Regions from separate parts of the Cobetia sp. UCD-24C genome, predicted to be linked through region 1. Evidence: predicted binding sites of a transcription regulator. Region 1 holds the regulator's gene; each other region holds the start of a gene.
The links. The regulator LexA, encoded in region 1, represses DNA repair genes until DNA is damaged. The targets are predictions, from matches to a motif close to TACTGTNTANNTANACAGTA.

Region 1 (8,074 bases):
ACCAGCGGTAGCGGCAAGCAGGCCACCGACCCCAAGGAACGTGCCCGTCAGGCGGCGGAGACTCGCAAGATGTCGCCCGAGGTCAAGGCGGCTCACAAGGCGCAGAAGGCCAAGACCCAGTTGATCCGCCGCATGGGGGTCGACCCGGAGAATGGCTGGGAGGCGCATTACGAGATCCTGCCCGGCAAGGAAAAGGTCGTTTCCGAGCTGACGCGTCTGGCCGAGAAAGCCGACACCATCTATCTCGCGACGGATCTGGACCGCGAAGGTGAGGCGATTGCCTGGCACCTGCGCGAGACCATCGGTGGCGACGATTCGCGTTACAAGCGCGTGGTGTTCAACGAGATCACCAAGAAGGCGATCACGGCGGCCTTCGATGAGCCGGGCGAGCTGAAGATGGACCGCGTGCATGCCCAGCAGGCACGCCGTTATCTGGATCGCGTCGTCGGCTTCATGGTCTCGCCGCTGCTGTGGGCCAAGGTCGCTCGTGGTCTGTCCGCCGGGCGTGTGCAGTCGGTTGCCGTGCGTCTGATCGTCGAGCGTGAGCGCGAGATCCGCGCCTTCATCCCCGAAGAGTTCTGGGATGTCCACGCTGAGCTGGCCGCCGCCAGTGGTGAGGCGATCCGTTTCGAGCTGGCGCGTCAGGATGGCAAGGCCTTCCGTCCGACCAGCGAGAAGGAGACGATGGACCGCATCGCGGCTCTGCGCACGGCCAAGCTCGCGATCACCAATCGTGAAGACAAGCCGACGCGCTCCAAGCCGAACGCACCGTTCATCACCTCGACCCTGCAGCAGGCGGCCAGTGGTCGTCTCGGCTTCTCGGTCAAGAAGACCATGATGATGGCCCAGCGTCTCTACGAGGCGGGTTACATCACCTACATGCGTACCGACTCGACCAATCTGTCGGCGGACGCGGTGGCCACGGCGCGCGACTTCATCAGTGAAGAATACGGCAGCAACTACCTGCCGGAAGCGGCCAACGTCTACTCCAGCAAGGAAGGCGCCCAGGAAGCGCACGAAGCGATTCGTCCTTCCGAAGTGTCGCGCCGCGCCACCGATCTCGCCGGCATGGAGCGTGACGCCGAGCGGCTGTATGAGCTGATCTGGCGTCAGTTCGTGGCCTGTCAGATGCTGCCGGCCGAATACCTGTCCTCCACGCTGACCATCGAAGTGAATGGCTACGAGCTGCGTGCCAAGGGCCGTGTGCTCAAGTTCGACGGTTACACGCGTGTCATGAAGCCGATGGGCAAGAAGGAAGAGGACCAGTCGCTGCCGGACCTCGCCATCGGCGAGAAGCTGGACCTGGTCGAGCTGCAGCCGCTGCAGCACTTCACCAAGCCCACGGCGCGTTACACCGAGGCCAGCCTGGTCAAGGAGCTGGAAAAGCGCGGTATCGGTCGTCCGTCCACCTATGCCGCCATCATCTCCACCATCCAGGACCGTGGCTACGTGGCGCTGGAAAACCGTCGCTTCTATGCCGAGAAACTGGGCGATATCGTCACCGATCGCCTCAGCGAGTCCTTCAAGGACCTGATGGACTTCGGCTTCACGGCGCGTATGGAAGACTATCTCGATGAGGTGGCCAACGGCGGGCGCAACTGGCGCGAGCTGCTGGACACCTTCTACGCCGAGTTCAAGGCCGAGCTGGACCACGCCCAGTCCGAAGAGGGCATGCGTCCCAACCAGCCGGTGCCGACGGACATCGCCTGCCCGACCTGTGGGCGTGAGATGCAGATTCGTACCGCCTCGACCGGAGTCTTCCTGGGCTGTTCCGGCTACAACCTGCCGCCCAAGGAGCGCTGCAAGACCACCATCGATCTGCTGCCGGGCGATGAAGCCGTGGCGGCCGATGCCGGTGAAGATGCCGAGACGGATGCGCTGCGCGCCAAGCGTCGCTGCCCGATCTGCGCCACCGCGATGGACAGCTACCTGATCGACGAGCAGCGCAAGCTGCACGTCTGCGGCAATAGCCCGGACTGTGTCGGTCACGAGGTCGAGGAAGGTCAGTTCCGCATCAAGGGCTACGATGGCCCGGTGATCGAGTGCGACAAGTGCGGCTCCGACATGCAGCTCAAGACCGGGCGTTTCGGCAAGTACTTCGGCTGCACCAACGAGAATTGCAAGAACACCCGCAAGCTGCTCAAGTCCGGTGAAGTGGCGCCGCCGAAGATGGACCCGATTCCGATGCCGGAACTTGCCTGCGTCAAGGTCGAGGACCACTACGTGCTGCGCGATGGCGCCAGTGGCCTGTTCCTGGCGGCCAGTCAGTTCCCCAAGAATCGCGAGACGCGTCCGCCGCTGGTCAAGGAGCTCAAGGCGCATGCCGACGAGCTGCCGGAGAAGTATCACTTCATTCTCGAGGCCCCGGACCAGGACCCGGACGGACGTCCGGCGCAGATTCGCTTCTCGCGCAAGGTCAAGGCTCAATACGTCATGACCGATGAGGAAGGCAAGGCGACCGGTTGGAAGGCGACCTACGACAACGGCCGCTGGGTCGTCGAGGACAAGCGCAAGGGAGCCAAGAGCTGATGAGCCAGCGTGCCCGTACCAATCAGCTGCTGTATCAGGCCGAGTTGCTGCTGGCCCAGTCAGCAGCCTCTGGCGACGATGAGCATGCCGTGGCGCGTCGCATGGCCGGTGAAGAGGGCGCGCTCGCCCTGCTGGAGCTGGCGCTGGCGTCATTGCTGGAAGAATGTGCCGTGACGGCGCGCTGGCCAGAGGGTAGCTGGCGCGAGCGCCTGGCGCCGCCGCCGACGCCCATCGCCGAGGTCGAGCAGCTGCGCAGCCTGCTGGAGCGCCCCGACAGCTGGTTGTCTGAGCTGGTCGCGGATGTGACCCGCCTGCATGAAGAGGGCGGCGTCGCGCGTCGCGAGGAATCGCGTTCGCGGGGTGATGGTCTGATCATCGCGGCAGCCTCGAGCGCCTCGCTGGCCGAGCGTCTCAGCGCCGCCATCACGGCATTCAAGGCGCTGCTGCCGCAGCTGCGTGAGTCGAGTGTCGAGTGGTAGGTCAAGGCGCTGATCTGGTGCTGCACGCTGGTGATGACTGGCGCATGGCAATCGGGTGACGTTTCGCCTTCACGGGTGCTAGACTGATCGCATTGTGGCAAGCCCTGCATTCTCCGGTACGACCATGGCTCTGGCTGTGGTCGTACTTTTTTCTGCGTCGCTGATGGCAACGCGGTGCCGGGCTTGCCAGCCGTCGCGCTGACGATTACAACGACGCCGGTATCTCGCGAGATGCCGTGCAGGAGGAATGACGTGTCCGATCCCGCCGTACTTGAAATTGTGCAAATGGAAGATGGTGAAGTGATTCTGCGCGCCGCGGAAAGCGAAGGTGAGCCGCTGCTCAGCATTCGCATTTCGGACGAGGCCGCTGATCTGCTGCGTGACAATCGTTTCGAGGTCGCGCGTGAGATGATCGACCACGCCATCACCCGGACTCGCCTCTGGGATGGCGAAGAAGACGAAGACGAGCAGTCAGAAGGCATCGTGCACTGATTCATCGCTCGCGCTTCGCGCACAAAAAAACCCGCCTCGAGGCGGGTTTTTTTGTGCAATGCGTGCGGCTTTTCTGCTGCTCAGAACTCTGCGAGAAAAGCGCTACTGGTCAAGGTCTCAGTGCAGGCCACCATCGCGGATGACGCCCACCCCGAGACCCTCGATCTCCAGGCTGTCCGTGCGCAGGTCGACCTTGATCGGCGAGAAATCCTCGTTCTCGGCTTCCAGCCACACGTAATGTCCGTCACGGCGGAAGCGCTTGACGGTGACCTCATCCCCCAGACGTGCCACCACGATCTGGCCGTCACGCACGCTGCTGGTGCGGTGCACGGCCAGCAGGTCGCCTTCCAGAATTCCCACGTCCTTCATCGACACGCCGCGTACACGCAGCAGGTAGTCGGCAGCCGGCGAGAAGTAGTCGCTCGGTAGCGGACAATGACGGTCGATATGCTCGCTGGCAAGAATCGGGCTGCCGGCGGCCACTTCCCCGATCACCGGCAGGCCATCGTTGGCGCTGTCGTCGACGTCAGCCAGCGACGGCACGCGAATGCCGCGTGAGGTGCCCGGCACCATCTCGATGGCGCCCTTGCGCTTGAGGGCACGCAGATGCTCCTCGGCGGCATTCGGCGAGCGGAAGCCCAGCGCCTGGGCGATTTCGGCCCGCGTCGGCGGGTAGCCAGAGGACTTGATGGTCTTGATGATGAAGTCGAAGACATCCTGCTGGCGCGGAGTAAGCGGCTGGGTCATGGCATTGCCTTTGGCCTGGGCGGCATCTTGAGCTGACGGCACGGGGTGTGCATCCATACAACTGTCATTGTATCCAGTCATGGCGGTCATGCAAGGCATCGTGGCTTGCGTGGTGGCCCCAAAGGGCAGGTAGTCGCCGGCTTATCGCTGCCTGGCGACTTTTCGTGCCGATATCCGAGGCATTCTTTCTTGAAGGGAATGTCTGGAAGTGAATGCCTGGAGATGAATGTCTGGAGATGAATGTCTGGAGATGAATGTCGGGAGATGAATGTCTGGAGATGAACCCGGCCTGGCTCTGGCGGGGTGGTCAGTCACCGAGCATGACGAGCCCTTGAATCGGGATGGTCAGCGCTGAGGGAATATCAGGCTTGGCTAAACCTCTGGCGTTTGAAACGCGAGAGAATTGTCAGTCATGGCATGGCGCGCTAGAATCAAAGTGTTTCAAACGAATGTTCGCCGATGGTAGTACTCACGGGTGTCATGATCGAACGCGCCTTGCGGTGAACCTGCACCACCTCATGAGAGAGTCGCCGCGCGGGGCTTGCGCCGTGACCTACGACTCCAGTCCTTTTCTACCTGACAAGGGTTCCGCCCATGGCCCAGACCGATACCGTTACCCGCATCCTCGATACTGCCGAGGTGCTGTTCGCCGAGCGCGGCTTCGCCGAGACCTCACTGCGCAACATCACCAGCAAGGCCAAGGTCAATCTGGCGGCGGTGAACTACCACTTCGGCTCCAAGAAATCGCTGATCCAGGCGGTCTTCGCACGCTATCTCGACCCGTTCAGTGAACGTTTCCACGCGGCACTCGACAGCGTCGAGCAGCAATACGCCGGGCGACAGGTGCCGCTGGAGGTCCTGCTGGAGGTGATGGCGCGTACCGTGCTGGAGGTGCCGGCCGAGCGCAACAGCCTGCGTACCTTCATGCGCCTGCTCGGGCTGGCCTATACCCAGGGGCAGGGCCACATGCGACGCTATATCCGCGAGCATTACGGCACGGTCTTCAGCCGCTTCGCCGAGCTTCTGAAGCTGGCGACGCCTGATCTGCCGGACAACGAGCGCTTCTGGCGTCTGCACTTCATGCTCGGCAGCGTGATCTTCACCTTCTCGGGCCTGGATGCGCTGCGCGATATCGAGGAGGCCGAGTACGGCCATCACACCACGGTGCGCGAGCTGATCCAGCACATGCGGCCGGTGGTGGTCGCGGCGATGGCAGCGCCGTTGCCGGCCTCGCTCGGAGATGGTGAGGCGGTCACCCAGGCGGCCAGCTGATGGCCTGCTGGGTAGCGGTGGATCTCTCGCGCCAAAGCCTTGAGATACGCAATGACATGCCGAGTGGCAGTCGTGATGCGCCGCCCCCCGCGGCTGACCCTGAGGCGCTGGTGCACGCCTGCGCGATCTCCAGCGGCCTCAACGGTATCGGCGAGCTCGACGGCAGCGGTTGCACGCCAACCGGCTGGCATGTGATTCGTGCCGCCATCGGAGCGGGCAATCCGCGTGGCGCCGTCTATCGCGGACGGCGCTTCACGGGCGAGGTGTTCACGCCCGAGCTTGCCTTAGAGCATCCTGAGCGTGACTGGATCCTGACGCGCATTCTGTGGCTCAGCGGCCGCGAGCCCGGCGTCAATCGTGGTCGCAATGCCCGCGGCGATCGGGTCGATAGCCTGCGTCGCTACATCTATTTTCATGGCACGCCCAGCACGGAGCCCATGGGGGTAGCGGCGTCCCACGGCTGCATTCGCTTGCGTGATGACGACCTGCTGCGACTCTTTGCCGAGGCTGTGCCCGGAACCCCGGTACTGCTGCATGCCTGAGGGCGTTGGTGCCCGAGTCTGATACCCTCCATGAGCTGTCACCGGAATCTGCGTGACAGCCCCTTGCCGGGGCGCAGCTGGCCGCGACTGTTCGATAGGGGTTCAGTCGGCTAGAATTGCGCCTTTCCTCGCGCTGGCAGCCTGATTCATCACGTTTCTTCCAGGCTGCCGAGCCCCGTAAAAGACATGAAGTCCTGGCGGTCGTGATTCCTCTCTTCACGGGACATCACTGCCGCAGGCCATGGACAGGAAGGATGACATGACACAGCCACTGGGCTCCGTAATGGTCGATGTTGCGGGGCTGACCCTCGCCCGCGACGAACGTGAACTGCTGGCACGCCCTGCCGTCGGGGGCGTCATCCTGTTTGCGCGCAATTGCGCCTCTCCCGAGCAGGTGCTGGAGCTGAGCCGCGAGATTCGCAGCGTCAATCCGCACCTGTTGATCGCCATCGATCAGGAAGGCGGGCGCGTCCAGCGTCTGCGCGAGGGTGTGACACGCCTGCCATCGATGCGCAGCCTGGCGCAGTGCTGTCTCGGGCGTGACTGTGAGGGTTGCGGTGAAGACGCCCAGGCCGCAGGCCTGGGTCTGGCACGCGATGCCGGCTGGCTGCTGGGCATGGAAATGGCAGCCATCGGCTGTGATATCACCTTTGCGCCGGTACTGGATATCGATGTGGCGGGCTCGACCATCATTGGCGATCGCAGCTTCGGCGCCACGCCGGAAGACGTCATCGCGGTGGGCGGCGCCTTCATCGACGGGCTGCAGGAGGCGGGCATGTCCGCCGTCGGCAAGCACTACCCGGGGCATGGTGGCATCTCGGCAGATACCCATCTGGAGCGCGTGGTCGATCCGCGGCCGTTCCGTGAGCTGCGCGAGCATGACCTCAAGCCCTTCGCGGCCCTCGCCGAGCGCCTGGGCGGCGTGATGCCGGCGCATGTGATCTATCCGGATTTCGATGCACGTCCCGCGGGCTTCTCGCCCAGCTGGTTGGGCCTGCTGCGCGAAGAGTTCGGCTTCAAGGGCGCCATCTTCTCCGATGATCTCGGCATGGCGGCGGCCGTCGCGGAAGGCGGCCCGGCAGAGCGTGCGCGCCTGGCGCTGGACGCCGGCTGTGACATGGCGCTGGTCTGCAATGACCCGGCCGCCGCGCGCGAAGTGCTCGACAGCCTCGATGACGATGAGCAGCGCCACCGAGGCAAGCGCCAGGCGCGGCTACGCTATGCGCGGGCTCGCCCGACGCTGGATGGCCTGGTGGGGCTGGCGCGCTGGCGGCGCACCCACGCGCGCCTCGAATCGATGGCGGCCAGTCAGGCATCACAGCAGGCTGCCATGCCCTCGGGCACGCTAGGCGCTGCCGAGGCGTCTTGGGCGCCTGACGCACGGTCGGCCTCTGAGTCCGGTAGCGCGCAATAATCAGGCACGCGGTGCCTTTTTCGAGTCGAAGACTGGCAAGGAATTCCCATGGCTGAGCAATCCGCCACCGAGGCTGCTGCCGACAAGCTGGCAGCGCCTGCCGAAGAGATGATCAATCAATGGGTCGAGCCGCTGCGCCAATGGGTCGAGCAGACCTCTGGTCTGCCGCTGTGGGGCATCAATCTCGCTCTGCTGCTGTTGGCGGTGCTGTTGCTGCACCTCATCGAGCGAGTGGTGCTCACCCGCCTGGCGGCGCATGCCGAGAAGAGCCGCAACCTGTGGGATGACGCCCTGGTGCATGGTCTGCGTCATCCCGTGTCATTCTGGCTCTACAGCATGGGGGTGTTGCTGGCGCTCGGCATCATCGCCGGCCAGTTCAGCCTCGGCGGGGCCGAAAAGTACCTGGGCACGGCGCGCCAGGTCGTGACCCTGCTGGCGCTGGCCTGGGCGTTGATTCGCATGGTCAAGCGCTTCGAGGCGCTGCGCACCATGCCGCCGCCCGGCACCAACGTCAACGCGATGGATGCCACCACGGCCTCGGCGATCAGCAAGCTGCTGCGGGCGGTCGTGGTCGTGCTGGTGGGGCTGGCCATCCTGCA
Region 2 (8,074 bases), on a different contig from region 1:
CGCGCCTTCTCGCCGCCCTTCCCGCTGGTGATCAGTCTGCGCCGCGCGCATCTCGGCGAGCCCGGCACCCAGGCCGAGGTGCGCACCCTGGCACGCCTGTCGAGCGGCGATGGCTGGTCGCTGGACAACTTCGAAGGGCTGACGCACCTGGAAGGCAATCGCTTCCTGATGATCTCGGATGACAACTTCAGCAGCTTCCAGACCACGCTGCTGAGCTGCTTTGCCGTCATCGAGCCCGAGGCCTTCACGGCTGAATCAGCGCCGGAGTAGCCATGCCCCCGGGCTGTGTTACTGGGCTGAATTGCTGGACTGAGCCACTGGTCCGAGTTACCAGAATGAGCCACCGAGCCTGAAACGCGAGAGCCCCGCACTCGACAAGTCGAATGCGGGGCTCTCTGGCATGAAGGCCATCCACGGGCTGGCCCGCGGACGGCAAGGCGAATGCCTAGGGCTTCATGTCTTCGAAGAACTTCTTCACGCCATCGAAGAAGCTGTTCTCCTTCGGTGAATGGCTCTTGCCGGTATCACCGAGGCTCTGCTGGAACTGACGCAACAGCTCCTTCTGCTCTTCATTCAAGCTGACCGGGGTCTCGATGACCACCTTGCACAGCAGGTCCCCGGCGGGGCCGCCGCGCACCGGCTTGACGCCCTTGCCGCGCAGACGGAACAGCTTGCCGGTCTGGGTCTCGGCCGGAATCTTCAGCACGACACGTCCGTCGAGGGTCGGCACGTTGAGCTCACCGCCCAGCGCCGCATCGACGAAGCTGATCGGCACTTCACACTGCAGGTGACGACCATCGCGCTTGAAGATCTCGTGCTCGCGCAGGTTGACCTGCACATACAGATCACCTGACGGCCCGCCGTTGACACCGCCCTCGCCTTCGCCGTTCAGGCGGATGCGGTCGCCGGTGTCGACGCCCGGCGGAATCTTGACCGAGAGGGTCTTGGATTCCTGGACGCGGCCTTCGCCGTGACACTTGCGGCACGGCACGCTGATCTTCTCGCCACGACCGTGGCAGGTCGGACACGCCTGCTCGACCGCGAAGAAGCCCTGCTGCATGCGCACCTTGCCCATGCCATTGCAGGTCGGGCAGGTTTCCTTGCTGGAACCCGGCTCGGCACCATCGCCATCGCAGTGGCCACAGGCCGCCAGACGCGGCACGCGGATATCGACCGTGGTACCGGCAACCGCCGATTCCAGATCGAGGTCCAGGTTGTAACGCAGGTCGCTGCCGCGCTGCGGAGCGTTCGGGTTGCGACGACCACCGCCGCCACCGAAGATGTCACCGAAGACATCGCCGAACACATCGCCGAAGCCGCCGGCACCACCACCGCCAAAGCCGCCGCCACCGAAGCCACCGCCGCCCTGACCATCGACACCGGCATGACCGAACTGGTCATAGGCGGCGCGCTTGTCAGCATCGGACAGCACTTCGTAGGCTTCAGAGACTTCACGGAACTTCTCGGCCGAAGTTTCATCATCCGGGTTGCGGTCCGGGTGATGCTTCTGGGCCAGGCGTCGGTACGCCTTCTTGATGTCCTTGGTGTCGGCGCCACGCTCGACACCAAGCACTTCGTAATAATCACGCTTGGACATGGATCAGGTCCGCCTGGATTGCTGGCAGCCTGAGGCTGCCGGTCTGTTCTGGAATGCCGGTTGTCACCGGTGGCTCGCGGCTAGCGCAAGGCGCCACCGATGCAAACGACAACGCGGGACACCTTCACAAGGCTCCCGCGCTGTCATCAGACGTCGTTCAAGAAATCCCTCAGGACTTCTTGTCGTCGTTGACTTCCTCGTACTCGGCGTCAACCACGTCGTCGTCCTGCTTCTTGCCAGCCTGACCTTCGGCAGCCTGCTCACCCTGGGCGCCCTGTTCGGCGTAGAGCTTCTGCGCCAGGTTGCCGGACGCTTCGGTCAGTGCATCCAGCTTGGCCTGGATCGCATCCTTGTCGTCGCCTTTCAGGGCTTCTTCCAGCTCGGAGATCGCCGTCTCGATGGCTTCCTTCTCGCTGGCTTCGGCCTTGTCACCGGCTTCGGTCAGGGTCTTCTTGGTCGCGTGAATCATGCCGTCGGCCTGATTGCGCAGCTGGACCATTTCCTCGAACTTCTTGTCTTCGTCGGCGTTGGCTTCCGCGTCACGCACCATCTGTTCGATCTCGTCGTCGGACAGGCCGCCGGAAGACTTGATGACGATGGACTGCTCCTTGCCGGTCGCCTTGTCCTTGGCGGACACGTTCAGGATACCGTTGGCATCCAGGTCGAAGGCGACTTCGATCTGCGGCACACCGCGCGGTGCCGGCGGAATGTCGGCCAGGTCGAAGCGACCCAGAGACTTGTTCTGCGCAGCCTGCTTGCGCTCACCCTGCAGGACGTGGATGGTCACCGCGCCCTGGTTGTCGTCAGCGGTGGAGAACACCTGAGACTTCTTGGTCGGGATGGTGGTGTTCTTCTCGATCAGCGGCGTCAGCACGCCACCCATGGTCTCGATACCGAGGGTCAGCGGGGTCACGTCCAGCAGCAGCACGTCCTTGACGTCGCCGCCCAGCACGCCGCCCTGGATACCGGCGCCGACGGCGACCGCTTCATCCGGGTTGACGTCCTTGCGAGCTTCCTTGCCGAAGAACTCGGCCACCTTGGACTGCACCAGCGGCATGCGGGTCTGACCACCGACCAGGATGACGTCGTCGATCTCGGAGGCGGACAGGCCGGCGTCGGACAGCGCGGTCTGGCACGGCTTCAGGGAGCGTGCGACCAGGTCGTCGACCAGAGACTCGAGCTTGGAACGGGTCACCTTGACGTTCAGGTGCTTCGGACCGGTGTTGTCAGCCGTGATGTACGGCAGGTTCACGTCGGTCTGCTGAGCGCTGGACAGCTCGATCTTGGCCTTCTCGGCGGCTTCCTTCAGACGCTGCATGGCGAGGTTGTCGCCGGACAGATCGATACCGCTGTCTGCCTTGAACTGGTCAACCAGGTAGTTGATCAGGTGCATGTCGAAATCTTCACCACCCAGGAAGGTGTCGCCGTTGGTGGCGAGCACTTCGAACTGGGTCTCACCGTCGACGTCGGCGACTTCGATGATGGAGATATCGAAGGTACCGCCGCCCAGGTCGTAGACCGCGATGGTCTTGTCACCACGAGACTTGTCCATGCCGTAGGCGAGGGCTGCGGCAGTCGGCTCGTTGATGATGCGCTTGACGTCAAGACCCGCGATGCGGCCGGCGTCCTTGGTCGCCTGACGCTGGGAATCGTTGAAGTAGGCCGGCACGGTAATGACGGCTTCGGTGACTTCTTCACCGAGGTAGTCTTCCGCGGTCTTCTTCATCTTCTTGAGGATTTCCGCACTGATCTGCGGCGGTGCCATCTTCTTGTCTTTCACCTGCACCCAGGCGTCGCCGTTGTCGGCTTCGACAATCTTGTACGGCACCATCTTGATGTCTTTCTGAACCACATCATCCTTGAACTTGCGACCGATCAGGCGCTTGACCGCGAAGAGAGTGTTCTCCGGGTTGGTCACTGCCTGACGCTTGGCCGACTGGCCGACCAGAATCTCGTTGTCGTCGGTGTAAGCGATGATGGACGGTGTGGTGCGACCGCCTTCAGCGTTTTCGATGACCTTGGTTTTCTCGCCGTCGAGCACTGCCACACAGGAGTTGGTAGTACCCAAGTCAATACCGATGATGCGTCCCATAATCGTATACCTCGAATCTGTTGCTAGCCTGAAAGATAAGTCTGGATGTCGGCACCTTGTGTCGGTGCCTGAACTTGTTTCTCTAGATGGGGTCGCGTGTCAGGGTTTCAAGACCCGGCCGGGCAAATTTTCCCGGGCCGGATCGCCCTGAGCCCCCACAGGGCGCGATCCAACGCCTATCGGGCGTCGGGAGCGCGCAGGCCTCAGGAGGCCTTGCTGACTGCCACCATCGCCGGGCGCACCAGGCGGCCATTGAGGGTGTAACCCTTCTGCATCACGTCGATGACGCTGTTCGGCTCCGCGTCCGGGGACGGCACCATGGCGACAGCCTGATGGTATTCCGGATCGAAGGGCTCGCCATGCGGATCCAGCTGCTCGACGCCTGACTTGTTCAGGGCATCCAGCTGCATTTTCAAGGTCATCTCGATGCCTTCGACGTGGGTCTTGGCCGCTTCGTCACCCGACATGGATTCCAGTGCCTTCTCGAGGGAATCCACCACCGGCAGCATTTCCTTGACGAACTTCTCCAGCGCGAACTTGCGCGCCTTCTCGGCGTCCTGCTCGGCACGACGGCGCGCGTTCTGCGCATCGGCAGCCGCACGCAGTGCCTGGTCCTTGGCTTCCTTGACGGCCTGCTCAAGCTCTTCGACCTGGGCGGCCAGCATCTCGGCTTCCGGGTTGTCCACCAGAGAGCCTTCGGCGCCGGTATCGTCGGCATCCAGTACGTTGTCGATCACTTCACCTTCCGGCGTTTCCGGCTGCGGCTCGGCATCGCGAGCGGCACGCTGAAGCTCTTCATCCATCGGGGTCTGCGGGTCCTGAGCCATGCTGATCTCCTGCGGGCCGGCGTCTATGCGCCATTGCCCTGATTCGTGGCCTGCTGAGCTTGTCGCGAAGCATCACGCGTACTGGCTGACAGACAGGCCATGAGTTGCCTTGAGAGGCAGCAAGGCCAGGCCATTGCTGCCGACTGAAAGTGTCAGTGCCTCTATATGGGGACAGCACATCGCTTCTCAAGCCTTGCCGCAGGCTTTTCTCCCCACTGAGTCCGGCATGGATTGAAGGCCACCCGAACGTGCTGTATAAAAAGCCATGTTCACTGTATAAACATACTGTATGGCGACACCGTAGCCCGCCCATCGAGTCCGGGTCCGCTGATGTTCCCCCAGCACGGCGTACGTCAAAGCCCCCCTCGGAGGTAGTCATGCTGCTGCAACTCGCCATCCAAGATTTTGCCATCGTCGAAACGCTGGAACTCGATTTCCGCCGCGGCATGACCGCCATCACCGGCGAGACCGGTGCCGGCAAGTCCATCCTGCTCGGCGCCCTCGGCCTGTGCCTGGGCGAGCGTGCCGATGCCGGCAGCGTGCGGCATGGCGCCGACCGCGCCGACCTCATCGCGCGTTTCGATATCAGTGAGCTTGGCGACGCCCGTCAGTGGCTGGATGAGCGCGAACTGGGCAGCGACGACTGCCTGCTGCGTCGCGTCATCACCGCCAGCGGCCGCTCCAAGGCCTGGATCAACGGCACGCCCTGCACCATCGCCGACCTGCGCGAGCTGGGCGAGCACCTGATCGACATCCACTCCCAGCACGCCCATCACTCCCTGCTCAAGGAAGAGACGCATCTGCGTCAGCTCGACGAATATGCGGGCCTGGAGACTCAGGCTGCCCAGTTGCGCGAGGACTTCCGTCACTGGCAGGAGGCGCATCGTCGCCTCAAACGCATGAGCAATGATGGCGATGAGGTGCGTGCACGTCGCCAGCTGCTGCGCTATCAGGTCGAGGAGCTCGATGAACTGGCGCTGTGCGAAGGGGAGCTGGAAGCCCTGGAGCAGGAGCAGGAAACGCTGGCCAATGCCGAGCAGATTCTGGCCGAGGCGCAGTCCGCCGCCGAATGCTGTGATCACGACGAAGAAGGTGCGCTGTCACGCCTCAACCAGGCCCTGGCACGTCTGGCGCATCTGCCGGGCAACGAGCATGGCTCACTGGCCAGTGCACTGGGTATGCTCGAGGAAGCGCGCATCCAGATAGAAGAAGCGGCGCGCGAGCTGCACCGCTTCGTGGAAGTCACCGAACTCGACCCCGAGCGCCTCGCCTTCGTCGATGAGCGCCTGAGCCGCATTCACCAGATCGCGCGCAAGCATCATGTGATGCCGGACGAGCTGCATGGCCTTCATCAGCGCCTGAGCGAAGAACTCGACGGCCTGGGTGGCGATGAGGAGGCCATCGAAGCCTTGCGCGAAGAAGTGGCTCAGCGTCGCGAGGCCTGGAAGGGGCTGGCGAGTGAGGTGAGCGCCAAACGCGCCACCGCCGCCCCGCAACTGGCCAGCGACATCCAGGACCAGCTGGCCTTCCTCGGCATGGGCAAGGCCACCTTCGAGGTCGCCATCGAGGCGCGGGAGCGCCCGCAGCCCGAAGGCATGGAGCGTATCCACTTCCGCATCAGCGCCAACCCGGGCCAGCCGCCACGTGCGCTGGCCAAGGTCGCCTCCGGCGGTGAGCTCTCGCGTGTATCACTGGCGATCCAGGTCGTGGCCGCCAGTCGCTCGACCATCCCCAGCCTGGTCTTCGATGAAGTCGATGTCGGCATCTCCGGCGCTACCGCCGAGATCGTCGGCCAGCTGCTGCGTCGCCTGGGCGACAAGGGCCAGGTGCTGACCGTCACTCACCTGCCGCAGGTCGCCGCACAGGCGCATCAGCACCTGCATATAGAGAAGCAGGCCGAGAAGGACACGACCCGCACCCATATGGCGCTGCTGAATGAAAGCGGCCGTGTGCGCGAGCTGGCACGCATGCTGGGCGGCATTCATCTCTCCGAGCAGACCCTCGCCCACGCCCGCGAGATGCTCGGCGCTGCCGACAGCCGCCACTGAGCACTGTCGTCAAAGTCGCCGTCGCCGTCGCCGTCGCCGTCGCCGTCGCCGTTCATGCACTGCCAGCGACGTCCATTCGTCCAATGATGCTCCTCAACAAGACGAACGCCAGAGTCATGGATTGAGGAAACATGAACGCCAGATACACGAACGGCCGCCCTCAGGGGCGGCCGTTCGTGTATCTGGCCGGAGAAGGCTCTCCAGCCACGTCATCCCTGACGCAACCCGCGTCAGCTATCGCTCTTGTCGCCCTTGGGACGCACGTAGAGCACTAGCGCATGCTCGACCAGCTCATAGCCGTGCTCCTCGACGATCTCGCGCTGACGGCGCTCGATCTCGGGATCACAGAACTCTATGATCTCGCCGCTGTCCAGACATACCATGTGGTCATGGTGTTCTTCCTGGGACAGTTCGAAGACGGCGTGACCGCCATCGAAGTTGTGACGCATCACCAGTCCCGCTGTTTCAAACTGGGTGAGCACACGATAAACCGTCGCCAGACCGACATCTTCGCCAGCCTCAAGCAACGCCTTGTACACGTCCTCGGCACTCAGGTGTCGATCCGTCGATTTCTCGAGGATCTGCAGGATCTTGACTCGCGGTAGGGTTACCTTGAGTCCCGCCTTGCGCAGTTCATGGTTCTGATCGGCCATGCTGGGGTACTCTTCGCAGTCGCTTGATGTATCAGGTATGATCGGCCAAGGCAAAACGATAGGGAATCTTCAGGGCAAATGCAAAACTTGATCAAAACAGTCGCCTTTTGCAGCGCCCTGTCGCTGCTCACCGGGTGCAGCTACTTCAGCGTCTACAAGCGCGACCTTCCTCAGGGCAACCTGATCAAGCCGGAAATGGTCGAGCAATTGAAGCCGGGCATGAGCCGAGAACAGGTCATCTACGTGATGGGCTCACCGCTGCTGACCGCCCCCTTCAGTGAGGATAGCTGGGACTACGTCTATCGCCTCAAGAAAGCGGATGGCGAAATCATCAACAAGCGCGTGACGTTGACCTTCGCAGGCGATTCACTCTCCAACATCGACAAGAGCGGCGACATAGACCAGGAAACCGTCATCGTGCCGGACCTGGACATCGACCCTCGCGCGGCACAGCCTAACCGTGCTGAACCCAAGGCAGGCGCAGCCGACCTGCCTGAAGAGCGCTGATCACTGTCCTCTTCACTCAGTGACAAGCCAGAACAACAGCGGGGCACCTTGAAAGGTGCCCCGCTGTTTTTGATTCTCGCCTGCGTCTCGTCTTACTGAGCGGCGCGAGCGGCCTTGTCGGCGCGCCGCTTGCGCGCAAGCTTGGGGTCGGTGATCAAGGCGCGATAGACCTCGACCCGGTCCCCGGCGTCCAGCACATGCTCATCGGGCTTGCGCAGCGCCTTGCCGAAGATGCCCAGGTCCGCCTCGAGAAACACCTCGGCGGCAATCGTCGGAAAGTGCTGCTCCAGACGTGCCATGCGCACGGCCTCGCGCGCCGTGGTGCCGGGGGCGACCGCCAGCGAGACGAT
Region 3 (8,074 bases), on a different contig from region 1:
CCGGCATGTCCGGCAGCAGGCGTGCGAAGGGATTGGAGGTCAGCAGCACGAAGGCCATGAAGCCGGTGGAGATCAGCCCCATGATGCCCAGCACCCGTGCCAGCATGTCGCGCGGCAGATGGCGCGCGCCCAGCGAGACGGCAAAGCCCCAGCCGGCCAGTATCAGGCTCCACAGCAGCACCGAGCCCTCGTGGCTGCCCCACACGGCGCTGAACTTGAAGTACCACGGCAGCTGACTGTTTGAGTTGTTGGCGATGTAGGCGACGCTGAAATCATCCAGTAGGAAGCTCGCGGTCAGGCAGGCATAGGCGATCAGCACGAACAGGAACTGCCCCCAGGCCATCGGCTGGGCGAAGCTCATCCACAGCGGACGGCGCGTACTGGCCCCCGCCAGCGGTACGACCGCCTGCACACAGGCCAGACAGGCGCCCAGAATCAGCGCGAAGTGGCCGATTTCCGGCAACAGTTGCGTCACCATCACGGGGTCTCCTGCGGATCGAGCGCGGCCTTGGCTGCGCTGCTGTCGCTAGTCAGGTTGCCCGTCCTGTTACCAGACACATCACGCCCGGAGGCCTTGAGTGCATCGGTCACCTCCGGCGGCATGTACTTCTCGTCATGCTTGGCCAGCACCTCGCTGGCCTCGAGATACTCACCATCGAAGGTGCCCATCACCACCACGCCCTGCCTTTCACGGAACAGGTCCGGCAGGATGCCCTGATAATGCACCGTCACGTCATGATCGAAATCCGTGACGGTGAAGATGGCATCCAGCGTCTCGTTGTCGCGCCTGACACTGCCATCACGCACCATGCCGCCCGCACGGATCTGCCGCCCCTGGGGCGCTTCGCCGGTGGCGATCTGCGTCGGGGTATAGAAGGCGTTGATGTTGGCGCGCAGGGCATAGAGGGTCAGGCCCACCGCGAGGGCGGCCAGCAGCACGATGGCCGTGACGATATACAGGCGCTGCTTGCGTTTGGGAGTCATGGTCAGGGCTCGATCAGGGCAAGGGACGGTCAAGCCTCTCGCGGTCAGCGGGACAACCGCCGCGGGAGGGAGAAAACAGGTTCAATCACGAGAGGTGTGGCGCGAAGCCTGATGTGACGAACGATGCGAAGCGCGGTGTGAAGCAGGGTGCGAAGAATGACGGGAAGCGTCACGGCGCAGGCGGCGACGGATATCCGCCTCCAGCGCGCGACGCGACAACCGCGTGGCGATCACCAGCCCCACCAGACACGCCGCCGTCAGCCCCCAGGCCGACCACACATACAGCGCATGGCCGCCCATGGCGAAGAACTCGCTGACACTCGAGAAGGCGATGCTCGGCAGATTCATGGCTTGTCCCCTTCTGACGCGACCACCGCAGCATCGGGGCGCGCACGCGAAGACGGACTCAGCAGATCACGCACCCATTGCTTGCGACTCTCGCGCCTCAGCACCTCGACCCGCGTGCGCATCAGCACCAGCGCGCCGAACAGGGCGTAGAAGCCGATCACCATCATCAGCAAGGGGATCCACATGCTGGCCGGCATCGGCGGCGCTTCGCTGAGCGTGAAGGTGGCCGGTTGATGCAGTGTGCTCCACCAGTCCACCGAATACTTGATGATCGGGATGTTGACCATGCCGACCAGCGCCAGGATCGAGGCCGCGCGCGAACCGCTGTCACGGCTGGCGAAGGAGCCACGCAGCACGATCACGCCCAGATACAGGAACAGCTGGATCAGCATCGAGGTCAGCCGGGCATCCCAGATCCACCAGGTGCCCCAGGTGGGGATGCCCCACACCGAGCCGGAAAACAGCGCCAGCGCCGTCATCAGCGCACCGACGGGCGCGGCGGCCGTGGCGACCATGTCCGCCAGCTTGATCTTCCACACCAGGAAGATGAGCGCGCACACCGCCAGCAGCATGAAGCACGACTGGGCGAGAATCGCCGCCGGCACATGCACATAGATGATGCGGAAGCTGTTGCCCTGCTGGTAGTCGGCGGGCGCGAAGGCCAGCCCCCAGACACTGCCGGCCACCAGCGCGATGATGGCCAGGGCCCAGAACCATGGCAGCCAGCGCTGGCTGGCCGCGAAGAAGGTCGCCGGTGCGCCCATGCGATGCAGCCACGGCCATAGCCCGCCCTTGCGGGGGCGAACCTTGCGGGCAGGCGCTTGAGGAGAGTCGGAGTCGGCGGTCACACGGGCCTCTTGTCAGGGGCAATGAAGAGCCTTGCGAATGCCCGAGAATGCTCGGGCAGCGTCATGCAGTTCTTGATCGGGCTAGCCATTGATGCTCAGCCTGAGTCCGGCGGCGATGGCGAGCGGTGCCAGCAGCAGGGCCAGCGCCAGCATCGCGCCCAGAATGGCCAGATGGGCCAGGCTGGGCATGCCGTTGACGGCGCTCTGTACGGCGCCGGCGCCGAAGATCAGCACCGGAATGTACAGCGGCAGGATGATCAGCGAGAGCAGCACTCCGCCGCGCCGCAGCCCCACCGTGAGCGCCGCACCGATCGCGCCGATCAATGACAGGCTCATGCTGCCCAGCGCCAGCGAGGCGATCAACACGCCAAAGGCGCCGCTCGGCAGCCCCAGCATCACGCCCAGCAAGGGTGCCATCAGCGCCAGCGGCAGGCCGGTCAGCAGCCAGTGGCCCGCCACCTTGGCCAGCACCAGCAACGGCAATGGCTGCGGCGTCAGCAACAGTTGCTCGAGGCTGCCGTCCTCCAGATCCTGCCGGAACAGACCGTCCAGTGACAGCAGCGTCGCCAGCAATGCCGCCACCCACAGCAGGCCCGGTGCCAGCGTCGCCAGCAGCGCCTTGTCCGGGGAGATGCCCAACGGAAACAGCGTGATCACCAGGGCGAAGAACACCAGAGGATTGATCAGCTCACTGCGTCGGCGCAGCGCCTGACGCAGATCGCGCGCGAGGGTCGCCTTGAAGGCACCGGCCAGCGAGCTGATGGGCGGGGCCTCGGGCAATGCCGTCAGCAGCTCATGGTTCATGCCGAGGCGCCTTGTGTCGAGGCTGTGTCTTTCCCGCCCACGCCCTGCTCTGAACCCTGTTCTAGCCCCTGCTCTGATCCCTGTTCGGCCTTCACCCTTTCCTTCGCGCCCAGGCACAGGCGGCGCAAGCGCGAGGCCTGCGAGAAGCGATGATGAGTCGTCATCACCACGCTGCCCCCACGCTGGGCGTGAGCCAGCAGCAATGCTTCCAGCGCCTGAACGCCGTCGCGATCGATGGCGGTGAAGGGCTCATCGAGCACCCACAGCCGGCGTGGCGTCAGATGCAGCCGCGCCAGCGCGATACGTCGCTGCTGACCGGCGGACAGCTGCTGGGCAGGCACATCCTCGAAACCGGCCAGCCCCACGGCATCCAGCGCCGCCCAGGCAAGCTCGCTGCGGGCTTCTGACTTCGCCTGCGGTTGACCGCCAAGCGCCTGATACCAGGCAAGGTTTTCCAATGCGGTCAGGGTGCCCTTGATGCCGGGCTGGTGACCCAGATAGAGCAGTGAGCCCAGAAAGTCGTCACGCACCCGCGAGGTGGGCTGGCCGCGCCACAGCACCTCGCCCTCGTAGTCATGGAACTGCCCGGACAGAATCTTGAGCAGGGTGGTCTTGCCACTGCCATTGGGGCCCACGACCTGCAGGATCTCTCCCGCATGCAGCGAAAGATCCAGCCCCTCGAACAGCCAGCGCTCATCACGCTCACAGCCGAGCGCCACGACCGCCAACAGAGGCGGCGCGCTACAGACTTCATCGCTGGCAGGCTGACTGGGCATCCCGGATTCTCGCGGCTGAGCCGTCGCGGAGTGCGACATCAAGGGCAGACCCCGTGGGGTCACTGCGAGCCATTCTACGAGCTGAGGTCGACACTGACCACCGAGCAGCCGATCGCCTGGCCTCGCAGCCCCGCCATGACGGGCAGTCAAGCACCCGAGAAATATATCAGCGACATGTGGTGCACATTCATACGACACACTTTCGCTGGATTGGCGCTGGTCGATCCGCTCACCTCTTGCCACTTCGCGAGAGCTTGCTATGATGCAGACACTGTATACAAAAACAGTATCCATACAGTACCTTCATCACACGCCTGCCGAGTGCAGGCACAGACTGATCGGGTCGGCTCAACGCGTTGTCAGCATGTTCGCGGAGCCTAGCAGGCGACAGATGAACTCAGCCTGACGACCCTCCACGCTGCACCGCAGGCCGACGCACCATCCGCGCCGACCGCACGGCATCAGGGGATAGCTCATGTCACGTCTTCACGCTCCGCACTACCTTCAGCGTCTTCACAACCTGCCGCTCAATGACCAGGCCTGGCAGGAAATCACCGCCAGCGACATGATGGATATCCCGCTGCTCGGCAACATCACCGCCGGCATGCCCATCGAAGCCATCGCCGACTGCGGTACGGTTGCCGTGCCGACGCGCATGGTGCGCCGCAATACCTACGCCCTGCGCGTGCGCGGCCATTCGATGATCAACTGCAATATCCATGATGGCGACATCATCATCATCGAACGCAGCGAAAGCGCCGAGAACGGCGAGACCGCCGTGGTGATGATCAACCAGCAGGAAGTGACACTGAAGAAGCTGTATATCGAGAAAACCGGCGTGCGCCTGCAACCGGCCAACGACAGCATGGCCCCCATCTATCTCAAGAATGCCGATATCGAAGTGCTGGGCATGGTCATGGGCGTGGTGCGCGGCAATGCCGTCACTCACTGAGGGCGGCGCTTTGGTAAGATGGTGCCATGACCTATCTGATACCGGCACTGGCGCCCGAGGCGCACCATGAACACAGCATCGAGATCGAGAAGAGCCGCTTCATCGCCTGGCTGGCCCATGCCCCGACGCCAGAAGGCATGACGCGGCTGCTGGCTCAGGCGCATCTCGCCCACCCCAACGCACGCCATCACTGCACGGCGTTCATCGCCGGGGCACCCAATGAGCAGAATGCCATCGGCTTCTCCGATGATGGCGAGCCGGGCGGCACTGCTGGCAGGCCGATGTATCAGGTGCTCGAAGGCAGTGGCGTCGGCCAGGTGGCCTGCGTGGTGATCCGCTACTTCGGCGGCATCAAGCTGGGCACCGGCGGCCTGGCGCGGGCATACAGCCGCGCGGTGCTCGAGGCGCTCGAGCACCTGCCCACCACGACCTTCACGCCGCGCACGCCCAGGCGTCTGAAAGTCGGCTTCGCCCATGAGGCCGATGTTCGCCACTGGTTGAGCGGCTACGATGTGCCGGTGGATGCCAGCGAATATGGTGCCGATGGCGTGGTGTTGACGGCGGGCTGGCCGCAAGGCGGCACCCAGCCGCCGCTGGAAGAACTGCATGCGCGCCTCAAGGGAGCGCTGGAAGTGCTCGACTCCCGCGACTGATCTGCACCAGCGACTGACCGACGCCAGCGCCTCCCTTTGGTTCTCCACAAACACGAACGCCATCGCCGCCCGGACAAGGGGCGGCGATGGCGTTCGTGTTTTCACTTCTCTCAGCGGAACTGCAGGGCTTCCACCTGATTGGCGATGGCTGCCTTGGCCTCGGCCAGCGAGGCGGCCCTGGACTCATCGCCCATGCTGAGGCCTTCGGCATACACGAAGTGCTGATCCGTGATGCCCATCAGCCCGAGCATGGATTTCAGATGTGGTGTCTGGGAGTCCATTTCAGTGCCCGCGTACATGCCGCCACGCGCCGCCAGTACCAGCGCCTGCTTGCCTTCCAGCAGGCCCACCGGCCCTTTCTCGGTATAGCGGAAGGTCTCTCCGGCACGCAGCACCCGGTCGAACCACGCCTTCATCTGCGTCGGCAAGCCCAGATTGTAGAGCGGTGCCGCAACGACCAGCAGGTCTGTCGCTCTCAGCTCGGCCAGAAAGCCATCGGACAGTGCGGCGAGCTTGCGTTGCTCGGCGCTACGCTCATCCGCCGGCGTCATCCAGGCCTGCATTTCCGCGCCATCGAGATGCGGCAGGTCACGCTCGACCAGATCATGATGCGTCAGCTGAAATGGCTGCCCGGAGGCCTCGAGCGCACTGACGAAGGATGAGGCCAGCGCACGTGAATTGCCCTTGTCGGCGAACAGGGAAGCAGACACCAGCAGGACATTGAGCGAAGCTTTTGACATGTGGAGGGTCTCCATGAAAGTGAGGCGCGATCCTGTCGACGGTATTCGACCCGATCCGCATGGACAGCATGATAAATGAACCATTCCACACGAAAAGCGACTTAAATCGCCCATATCATTCGAAAAAAGCGAATATTAAATCCAGCCAGCCTTTTATTCGACCGCTGACTGATAACGGAACGCCTCACCACAGCCCTTCAATTCCTGCCCCGCAATCGTCAAGGTCGCCGTCAGTGGATAGGGCGCGCCCTGCATGGAATCGAAGCAGGCGCCCGGCGCGACCACCAGCTGCAATGGCTCGCCCTGCTTGCCGTCAGCCGGGAGTTGCGCCTTGAGCACACGGCTATCGTTTGCCTCACGGGCGACCCGATAAGGCAGCTTCACCACCTGGACACCTGACGAGCGAGCACCAGCCTCCGCCTCTGCAGAGCGCTCGGATGCCTGCGCCTCGTGCGGCAACTCGAGCAAGCCCTGCATGGCCGTCAGCGTCAGCAGGTTGTGCTCGCTGTCGAGACTGACCTGCCAGCCGGGCTCGTTGCCCTGCGCCACCAACAGCGGCTTCTGCGTCGTCGGATGAATCACGCGCCGATCATCCTGCACACATTCCAGATTGCCACGGGCATTCTGCAGCATCGCCTCGGAACCCTTGAACCACACCTCCAGCCCCTCTTCACCGGGCAGCGCCTTCACATCACCAGACGCCTTCTCGGCCGGCGATGCACCGGCATTGGCCTGATAGCGCTCGCCCGAGGCACTGACGACCCGCTCCAGGGTATAGGCATGCCGCCGCGACCACAGGCGCAACCAGTCATGCGACGCCTCGGAGTCGCCTTCGCTGAAGGCCATCAGCAGATCCTGCGCCGGGGTGCAGCGCCACACCTGATACTCACTCGCCCGGGGCGGTGGCAGAAAATTGGAGGGCAAGGTCACGGCAGCGGCCTTGCCCAGCGATTCCGCACTGGGCGGCGCAGGTTTCTTTGCCACCTCATGCACCACGGGGCCCGGGTCCTGTGCGGGAGCCGGCACCTTGAGCGGCGGCTGGCCAGCATCCGTCCCTGACGCGGCATCCTGACTCCACGGCAGGGAGGTACATCCGGCCAGCAGCATGGGCACCGCCAGAGGCGACAGGCGCAAGCCCGCTCTACCGACAGCGATCATCCCTGGCGTGAGGCTCGCGGCCCACCTATGGGGCAACACACGGGAAATGGCAAAAAGACGACAGCAGTGACGTGACATGATGAACCCTCCCTGGGCATGTCGGACGACAAGATGCAGCGCAGGACTCTGATGATGAGACACTGCGGCATGGCTGGACTTCAAGGCGGAGACGGCGGCTTTCCTGGCGCACCCTGCCAAAGTCTATCAAGCGCAGTGGGGCTTGTGGGGATGGGAATGCACTGAGGGTACAAGGCGCGTGCCCTGCCGGCCTTGCATGACACCCTCCTGGCGCCTGACTCCGGCGCCCTTCGTGTTCCGCCGCCCCGAGTGATACGCGAAACGCCATGAATATGAGACAGTGTCATGAGCGCCCTCGGGCAGCCGCGCGTCACGATGGTGGCTTGGCGGGGAGAAAATCCCGCTGCCACTCTCCCACTGATCCAGTCACGCGGGAGTGATTGACCCGCGCGCGGCTTGCGCCAGGACTTTCAACTTATCGTTCTCGACTTAACGTTCTCGGCTTGCCTGTCTCAACTGACCTGTCTCAACTGACCTGTCTCAACTTGCCGTTCACAATGTATCTCTCTCAACCTCTCAACATGAGCACCATTCATCATGCTTGAATTGCGCCATCTGCGTACCCTGCTGGCCCTGCGTGATGCTGGCTCGCTGGTCGAAGCCGCGGAGCGTGTCCACCTTACCCAGTCCGCCCTGTCCCATCAGCTGAAGGACCTCGAGGAGCGACTGGGCGCGCCGCTGTTCATCCGCAAGACGCGCCCCGTGGAGTTCACCCGCGCCGGACAGCGCCTGT
Region 4 (8,074 bases), on a different contig from region 1:
TCTCACCACCACCGACGGACGGAATCACCGTCTCGGTCAGGATGCGCTGGGTCGCCTTGAAGTCGGTCTTGGCGACGGTGAAGGAGAAGTCAGTGGTATTGCCGTCCGGAGAGACGTTCTGGACGATCATGTCGATTTCGATGTTGGAATCGGCGATCGGGCCCAGAATCTTGGAAGCGACACCCGGGATATCCGGCGTGTTGAGCAGAGTCAGCTTGGCTTCGTTGACATTGAAGGCGATGCCGGAGATCAGCGGTTCTTCCATGTTGTCTTCTTCCTCAGCGACGATCAGGGTACCCGGGCCATCCTCGAAGGAAGACAGCACACGCAGGGGAACATTGTACTTGCCGGCGAATTCCACCGAACGGATCTGCAGGATCTTGGAGCCCAGGCTCGCCATTTCCAGCATTTCCTCGACGGTCACCGTTTCCAGACGACGTGCCTTGGAGCACACGCGCGGGTCAGTGGTATAGACACCATCGACATCGGTGTAGATCTGGCACTCATCCGCCTTCAGTGCGGCGGCCAGGGCGACACCGGTGGTGTCAGAGCCACCACGACCCAGCGTCGTGATATTGCCCTCTTCATCGACACCCTGGAAGCCTGCCACCACGACCACCTTGCCATCGTCGAGGTCTTCACGCAGGTCATCGGTATCGATGTGCTGGATACGCGCCTTGGTGTGCGCGCTATCGGTGCGGATTCCCACCTGCGCCCCTGTGTAGGAGGTCGCGTCGACGCCGATCTTCTGCAGCGCCATGGCCAGCAGGGAAATGGTGACCTGCTCGCCAGTGGAGACCAGCATGTCCATCTCGCGCGGTGTCGGGTCATCATTGATCTCGCTGGCGAGACCGATCAGTCGGTTGGTCTCGCCACTCATGGCAGAGACGACCACGACAATCTGATGGCCTTCATCGCGGAATCGCTTGACCTTCTCGGCGACGGCCTTGATCCGCTCCACCGAGCCGACCGAAGTGCCTCCGAACTTCTGAACGTATAGCGCCATGTGCGTTTCCGTTATCCGTGTCCGTTTGCGTTGTCCCCACATGAAGCTCATGTGAGCCCAAAAAGAGGCCGGGTCTCCCCAAGAGGAGCCCGGCCTTCATCTTGTACTGTCAGCCCAGCTGGGCGTCTACCCATGATGGCACACCGGCCAGTGCGCCCGGAAGCGAGGCGGCGTCACTGCCACCGGCCTGGGCCATGTCAGCACGACCACCACCCTTGCCACCGACCTGCTCAGCCACGTGACGCACCAGGTCACCCGCCTTGACGCGCGAGGTCAGGTCGTCGGTGACACCGGCGATCAGGCTGACCTTGTCACCGTCCGCGACGCCGAGCACCAGGATGCCGGAGCCGAGCTTGGACTTGAGGTCATCCATCAGGCCGCGCAGCTCCTTGCCGGAGACGCCTTCGACCTGCTTGGCCAGCACCTTGATGCCCTGGACATTCGCGATGTCGCTGAGCATGTCGCTCGCCGAAGCGGACGCCAGCTTGGCCTTGAGGCGTTCAAGCTCCTTCTCGAGGCCGCGGTTGCGCTCCAGCAGGCTGCCGACACGCTCTTCGACCTGCTCCGGCTTGGCCTTGAGGCGCTCACCGAGGCGAGCCAGAGTCGCTTCCTGCGCGAGCAGGAAGTCACGCGCGGCGCGACCGGTAATGGCCTCGATACGACGCACGCCGGATGCGATGCCGGTCTCGGCGAGAATGTGCATCTGGCCGATGTCGCCGCTGCGCTTGACGTGAGTTCCGCCGCACAGCTCGATGGAGAAGGCATCCTGACCGATGGTCAGCACGCGGACTTCCTCACCATACTTGGCATCGAAGAGTGCCGCTGCGCCGCGCGCCTTGGCCTCATCGAGGCTCATGAATTCAATGGTGGTCTCGGCGTTGGCCAGGATCTGCGCGTTGACGATGCGCTCGACCTCGGACAGCTGCTCGGCCGTCATCGCCTCAAAGTGACTGAAGTCGAAGCGCAGACGCTCGGCCGTGACCAGCGAGCCCTTCTGCTGAACGTGCTCGCCCAGCACCAGACGCAGCGCTTCGTGCAGCAGATGCGTGGCGGAGTGGTTGCGCACGGAAGCCGCGCGCAGCTCGGCATCGACCTGCGGACGCACCTTGTCACCGACCTTGAGAGCGCCTTCGATCAGCACACCGTGGTGCAGGTGATGGCCGGTCTGCTTCTGGGTATCGCTGACCTGGAAGCGGCCGCCATCCAGATGCAGATAACCGGTGTCACCGGCCTGGCCGCCTGACTCGCCGTAGAACGGGGTAGTATCGAGTACCACGATGCCCTTGGTGTCCACCTCGAGCTGCTCGACGGCATTGCCTTCGGCGTCGAACAGCGAGGTGACGGTGGCTTCCCCTTCCAGCTGGTCGTAACCGGTGAAGACGGTCTCGCCTTCCAGCACCAGGTTGGCGGAGTAGTCGCCGCCGAAGTTGCTGGCGGCGCGGGCGCGATCACGCTGTGCTTCCAGGGCCGCCTGGAAACCTGCCTCATCGAGGATCAGCTCGCGCTCGCGGCAGATGTCGGCGGTCAGGTCATACGGGAAGCCGTAGGTGTCGTAGAGCTTGAAGATGGTCTCGCCGTCGAGGGTATTGCCCTCGAGGCCAGCGATGGCTTCTTCCAGAAGCTTCATGCCATGTTCCAGCGTACGCGCGAACTGCTCTTCTTCCTTGAGCAGCACACGTTCGATCTGCTCGCGAGCGGCGCGCAGTTCCGGATAGGCATCGCCCATCTCGCTGTCGAGAGCCGCGACCAGCTTGTAGAAGAAGCTGCCACGCGCCCCCAGCTTGTGGCCGTGACGCACCGCGCGACGGATGATGCGACGCAGCACGTAGCCACGGCCTTCGTTGGACGGCAGCACGCCATCGGCGATCAGGAAGGCGCACGAGCGGATGTGGTCAGCCACCACGCGCAGTGATGGCGTGGCGATATTGTCGTGACCGATGATCTCGGCCGCGGCGGCCAGCAGATTCTGGAACAGGTCGATCTCGTAGTTGGAGTGCACGCCCTGCATCACGGCCGCGACACGCTCCAGGCCCATGCCGGTATCGATGGACGGCTTGGGCAGCGGGTGCAGCGTGCCCTCGGCGTCACGGTCGAACTGCATGAAGACCAGGTTCCAGATCTCGATGTAGCGATCGCCATCTTCATCCGGGCTGCCCGGCGGGCCACCGGCGACATCTTCGCCGTGGTCATAGAAGATCTCGGAGGACGGGCCGCACGGACCGGTGTCACCCATCTGCCAGAAGTTGTCCTCGTCGAGACGCGAGAAGCGGTTCTGGTCGATGCCGACCTCGTTGAACCAGATGTCACGGGCTTCGTCATCGCTGACGTGCACGGTGACCCACAGCTTCTCCTTCGGCAGGCCGAGTTCTTCGGTCAGAAACTTCCAGGCGAACTGGATGGCTTCGCGCTTGAAGTAGTCGCCGAAGCTGAAGTTGCCCAGCATCTCGAAGAAGGTGTGGTGACGGGCGGTATAGCCGACGTTGTCCAGGTCATTGTGCTTGCCACCGGCGCGCACGCAGCGCTGCGCGGAGGTTGCACGGCTGTAGCCACGCGGGTCACGACCCAGGAAGACATCCTTGAAGGGCACCATGCCGGCGTTGGTGAACAGCAGGGTCGGGTCGTTGTTCGGCACCAGGGAGCTGGTGGGAACGATGGTATGGCCCTGCTTCTCGAAATAGGTCAGGAAGGCGTTTCTGATTTCTGCGCTTTTCATAGAGGTTCCGTAGCGATGTGCGTAAAGACGCTCCGGGGGTCTTCTGCATGACTTCCGCATGGTTTCTGCATATTCATCCATGTGGGTATGCATGGAGGTGCAATGAAAAGCATGAAAGAAGGCGCCTGCCCCGTGCCGTCGCAAGACGACCTAGTATAACGCCTGTTCGCGCAAGCTAAAGGGGGGGAAATGTCTTGAAGCGCCGGTTTGCGCGTCATGAGAGCCAAACAGTCGCCCGCCAGCTAGCCTTCTTCGCCCTCATCACTCCAGGCGGACTCCATGGCATAGCGCAGCTGCTCATAGTCGAAGCCGCGCTGGAGCAGAAAGCGTTCGCGCCGTGCGCGCTCCTTGTGTCCCTCGCCGGGGCCGGTAAAGCGCCTGGCCAGCGTCTCGCGCGCCAGCTCGAAGAAATCCACCGCCTCGACATGACCGAAGGCATCCGGCGTCGGGTCACTGGCGGCACGCATCACGGCATTGAGCGTCTCGCTATCGATACCACGCTGGCGCAGCTCCTGCTGGATACGCCTCGGCCCCTGCCCGCGCAGTACTCGCGTCCGCAGGAAGCTGGCGGCAAAGCGCTCATCGGATTGCAGGCCCTCCTCGGCCATGCGCTCCAGCACCTCCTCGATCAGCAGCTCGACCTCATCGCGACTCAAGGCCGCCTGTGCGCCCTCCTCGCCCGCGGCTTGCCGCTCTGCCAACTCGTCATCGCTGACCGCACGCAGGTAGTCACGCTCCTTGAGATAGTCGTGCAGCTCGCGGCGGCTATGTTCGCGGCGCGCCAGACGCGCGATGGCATCATTGCGCGCACGCCGTTGCGGCGTCATCGCGCCTGAGTCGAGCGGTTGATACTCAGGCCCACCCATTTCAGCGCTGTCATCGTGCATGGTCATGCTCCCCGGGGTTGAGCAGAAGGACATCGATGGACGTGAACGCAAGGCGCCCGCCTCCGAGTCATCGGGGCGGGCGCCTTGGGATCATCGCACCGGGTCGGAAACGACACGGTGCGATGACGACAGCCTGGCGGCTGGCGCTCTTGCTCTTTCTTCTGGACGAACCTCAATCGAGATCGATATCCAGGTCGTCTTCACTCTCGGCGGCCGCGGTCTCTTTCGGCTCTTCCTTGGCTTCCGGTGCTGCCAGCAACTGGGCACGGATCTGGGTTTCAATCTCCTCCATGATGGCGGGATTGTCTTCCAGGTACTGGGCGGAATTGGCCTTGCCCTGACCGATCTTGCTGCCCTGATAGCTGTACCAGGCGCCAGACTTGCCGACCAGACCACACTGTACACCCAGGTCGATCACCTCACCGGCGTGATAGATACCCTTGCCGTAGAGAATCTGGAACTCGGCCTGACGGAACGGCGGCGCGACCTTGTTCTTGACGACCTTGACGCGGGTCTCGTTACCGGTGACTTCATCACCGGACTTCACGGAGCCGGTACGACGGATATCCAGACGCACACTGGAGTAGAACTTCAGTGCGTTACCGCCAGTCGTGGTTTCGGGGCTACCGAACATCACGCCGATCTTCATGCGGATCTGGTTGATGAACACCACCATGCAGTTGGCGTTCTTGATGTGACCGGTCACCTTGCGCAGCGCCTGGGACATCAGACGCGCCTGCAGGCCGACGTGGGAGTCGCCCATCTCGCCTTCGATCTCGGCACGCGGCGTCAGTGCCGCCACGGAGTCGACGATGATGACGTCAACACCGCCGGAACGTACCAGCATGTCGACGATCTCGAGCGCCTGCTCACCGGTGTCCGGCTGGGAGACCAGCATCTCGTCCAGATTGACGCCCAGCTTCTCGGCGTAGGACGGATCCAGTGCGTGCTCGGCATCGATGAAGGCACAGACCTTGCCCTGCTTCTGCGCCTGGGCGATGACCGAGAGGGTCAGTGTCGTCTTGCCCGAGGATTCCGGACCGTAGATCTCGACCACGCGCCCGAAGGGCAGGCCGCCGATGCCGAGTGCGATATCCAGCCCCAGAGAACCGGTGGAAACCGACGGGATGGCCACACGCGGGGCATCGCCCATGCGCATGACGGCGCCCTTGCCGAACTGGCGCTCGATCTGGGACAGCGCCGCGTTCAGCGCCTTGGTACGATTGTCGTCCTTTGCCATGTGGCCTCCTGTCGAACGGCGGAGCCACACGGGCTGCCACCTGGAATAGAGAATTCTGTCACTGAGAGCTGAGCAGACACCGTCAGACTAGCGGCTGAGGTGTCGTGGCAAAACCCTGTATACATGGACAGTATAATGCCGCAAGTTGCGTCACTCTGCCAGTCCGGTGATGCGCTTTTTCAGGCAGCACCCTCAACGCGGGGCTTGCATCGGCCTCACGCGTCTTCGGTGCCGATCTGCAAGGCCTCCACGCGCTCTATCAAGCCCTGCAGCGCTTCCCTCACCGCGGCGTCGCGCACGACCTGCCGGTCGCCGGGAAAGTGACAGCAGCGTGCCTGCTGCCGCGCCTCGCTCCCCCACGCCAGCCACACGGTGCCGACGGGCTTCTCGTCACTTCCCCCGCCGGGGCCGGCCACACCGCTGATCGCCACCCCCAGCTCAGCGCCGCTTTCGCGACAGGCGCCCCGCACCATCTCGCACACGACTGCCTCTGAGACGGCACCGAATGTTTCAAGCGATGCCTCACTGACCCCCAGCAGGCGCTGCTTGGTGGCATTGGAATAGGTCACGTAGCCCGCATCGAAATAGCTGGAGCTGCCGGCAATCGCCGTGATCGCGGCGCTCACCCCGCCCCCGGTGCACGACTCGGCGGTGGTGACACGCACGCCGCGCGCGACTGCCAGCGCCTGCAGCTGCTCAGCCAAGGCATTCGCGCACGCAGCCTCGGGGGTCGTACCAGTCAATTGGCTCACGAACTTTCTCCTTGTGGAGGTCATCGGGTGAAAAAGGCAGCGAGCAGGAGACATCACAGGCATTGGAGCCGGCCGCGCCAGTCCGTAGAATATCGCGCATCCCGCATGCCGTGCTCTCGCATGTGTGCTTTTTCCCATTGCAGTGCAGTCAAGGAAGTCCATGGCCATGGCCAAGAACAGCGCGCCCCAGATGACGCCGATGATGACGCAGTACATGAAGATCAAACGCGAGCACCCCGGCGTGCTGCTGTTCTATCGCATGGGCGACTTCTATGAACTGTTTCATGAGGACGCCAAGCGCGCAGCACAACTGCTCGACATCACGTTGACGGCGCGCGGCAGCTCCGGTGGCTCACCGATTCCCATGGCAGGGGTGCCCTATCACAGCGCCGAAGGCTATCTGGCACGCCTGGTCAAGATGGGCGAATCGGTAGCCATCTGTGAGCAGATCGGTGACCCGGCGACCAGCAAGGGGCCTGTCGAGCGCAAGGTCGTACGTATCGTCACACCGGGGACGCTGCACGATGAGGCGCTGCTGGATGCCAGCCGTGACAACCTGCTGGTGGCGCTGCACCGTGATGGCGAGACCTGGGGCCTGGCCGCTCTCGAGCTCTCCTCCGGTCGCTTCAGCGTGCTCGAGGTCAATGGTGATGATGAGCTGCTGGCCGAGATCCAGCGTCTGTCGCCTGCCGAAGTCATGGTCGGCGAAAGCCGTACCCTCCCTGCCAGCCTGTCCTCGCGTCCGGGCCTGACCCGCCAGAGCGATTGGCACTTCGATCACGAGACTGCCTTGCGCCTACTGTGCGATCAGTTCGGCGTCCAGGACCTCAACGGCTTCGGCTGCAGCCACCTGACGCGCGCCGTCACGGCAGCCGGCGCCTTGCTCGACTACGCTCGCGACACCCAGCGCACCGGCCTGCCCCACGTGACCGCGCTGGCCGTCGAGAGCCGCGATGACTCGGTGGTGATCGATGCCGCCAGCCGTCGCAACCTCGAGATCGATACCAACCTGGGCGGCACCAGCGACAACACGCTGGCCAGCGTGCTGGACGTCACCGCGACCGCGATGGGCTCACGCCTGCTCAAGCGCTGGCTCAACCGCCCGCTGCGCGATCAGCTCCAGATCGGCCAGCGTCAGGCGGCGGTGCAACGTCTGCTGGATGGCGACTATCCCTTCGAACTGCAAGGTCTGCTCAAGCGCATCGGCGATGTGGAGCGTATCCTCGCCCGTGTCGCGCTGCGCAGCGCACGCCCCCGCGACATGGCACGCCTGCGCGATGGCCTCAACACCCTGCCCGAGCTGCGCGCCGTGCTCGCCAGCGTCGAGAAAGGCAGCGCCATCGATGACCTGCGCGATGCCATCCGCCTGTTCCCGGCACTTTCCGCGATGCTCAGCGAGGCACTGGTCGAGAATCCGCCGGTGGTGCTGCGCGATGGTGGCGTGATCGCCGATGGCTACGATGATGAGCTGGACGA

Region 2: the regulator LexA is predicted to act here: its motif matches at 4,787-4,806, upstream of recN (DNA repair protein RecN).
Region 3: the regulator LexA is predicted to act here: its motif matches at 4,030-4,049, upstream of AOG28_RS03200 (LexA family protein).
Region 4: the regulator LexA is predicted to act here: its motif matches at 5,960-5,979, upstream of recA (recombinase RecA).

The regions. Positions count from the first base shown of each region.
Region 1 covers NZ_LJTD01000001.1:223,804-231,877, reverse strand. Annotated here, with positions in the region: gene topA (type I DNA topoisomerase) at 1-2,529, shown strand, start outside; gene AOG28_RS00960 (DUF6586 family protein) at 2,529-3,008, shown strand; gene AOG28_RS00955 (hypothetical protein) at 3,261-3,500, shown strand; gene lexA (transcriptional repressor LexA) at 3,618-4,247, opposite strand; gene AOG28_RS00945 (TetR/AcrR family transcriptional regulator) at 4,842-5,519, shown strand; gene AOG28_RS00940 (L,D-transpeptidase family protein) at 5,519-6,061, shown strand; gene nagZ (beta-N-acetylhexosaminidase) at 6,321-7,475, shown strand; gene AOG28_RS00930 (mechanosensitive ion channel family protein) at 7,524-8,074, shown strand, end outside.
Region 2 covers NZ_LJTD01000006.1:300,805-308,878, reverse strand. Annotated here, with positions in the region: gene AOG28_RS11120 (esterase-like activity of phytase family protein) at 1-270, shown strand, start outside; gene dnaJ (molecular chaperone DnaJ) at 446-1,597, opposite strand; gene dnaK (molecular chaperone DnaK) at 1,767-3,689, opposite strand; gene grpE (nucleotide exchange factor GrpE) at 3,893-4,516, opposite strand; gene recN (DNA repair protein RecN) at 4,894-6,564, shown strand; gene fur (ferric iron uptake transcriptional regulator) at 6,795-7,217, opposite strand; gene AOG28_RS11090 (outer membrane protein assembly factor BamE) at 7,296-7,724, shown strand; gene AOG28_RS11085 (RnfH family protein) at 7,817-8,074, opposite strand, start outside.
Region 3 covers NZ_LJTD01000002.1:188,662-196,735, reverse strand. Annotated here, with positions in the region: gene AOG28_RS03230 (heme lyase CcmF/NrfE family subunit) at 1-478, opposite strand, end outside; gene ccmE (cytochrome c maturation protein CcmE) at 478-984, opposite strand; gene ccmD (heme exporter protein CcmD) at 1,066-1,332, opposite strand; gene AOG28_RS03215 (heme ABC transporter permease) at 1,329-2,096, opposite strand; gene ccmB (heme exporter protein CcmB) at 2,262-2,984, opposite strand; gene ccmA (cytochrome c biogenesis heme-transporting ATPase CcmA) at 2,981-3,760, opposite strand; gene AOG28_RS03200 (LexA family protein) at 4,236-4,712, shown strand; gene AOG28_RS03195 (IMPACT family protein) at 4,739-5,365, shown strand; gene AOG28_RS03190 (FMN-dependent NADH-azoreductase) at 5,476-6,105, opposite strand; gene AOG28_RS03185 (MliC family protein) at 6,259-7,239, opposite strand; gene AOG28_RS03180 (LysR family transcriptional regulator) at 7,879-8,074, shown strand, end outside.
Region 4 covers NZ_LJTD01000007.1:24,626-32,699, forward strand. Annotated here, with positions in the region: gene AOG28_RS11465 (aspartate kinase) at 1-1,006, opposite strand, end outside; gene alaS (alanine--tRNA ligase) at 1,116-3,719, opposite strand; gene AOG28_RS11475 (regulatory protein RecX) at 3,962-4,606, opposite strand; gene recA (recombinase RecA) at 4,779-5,846, opposite strand; gene AOG28_RS11485 (CinA family protein) at 6,062-6,598, opposite strand; gene mutS (DNA mismatch repair protein MutS) at 6,765-8,074, shown strand, end outside.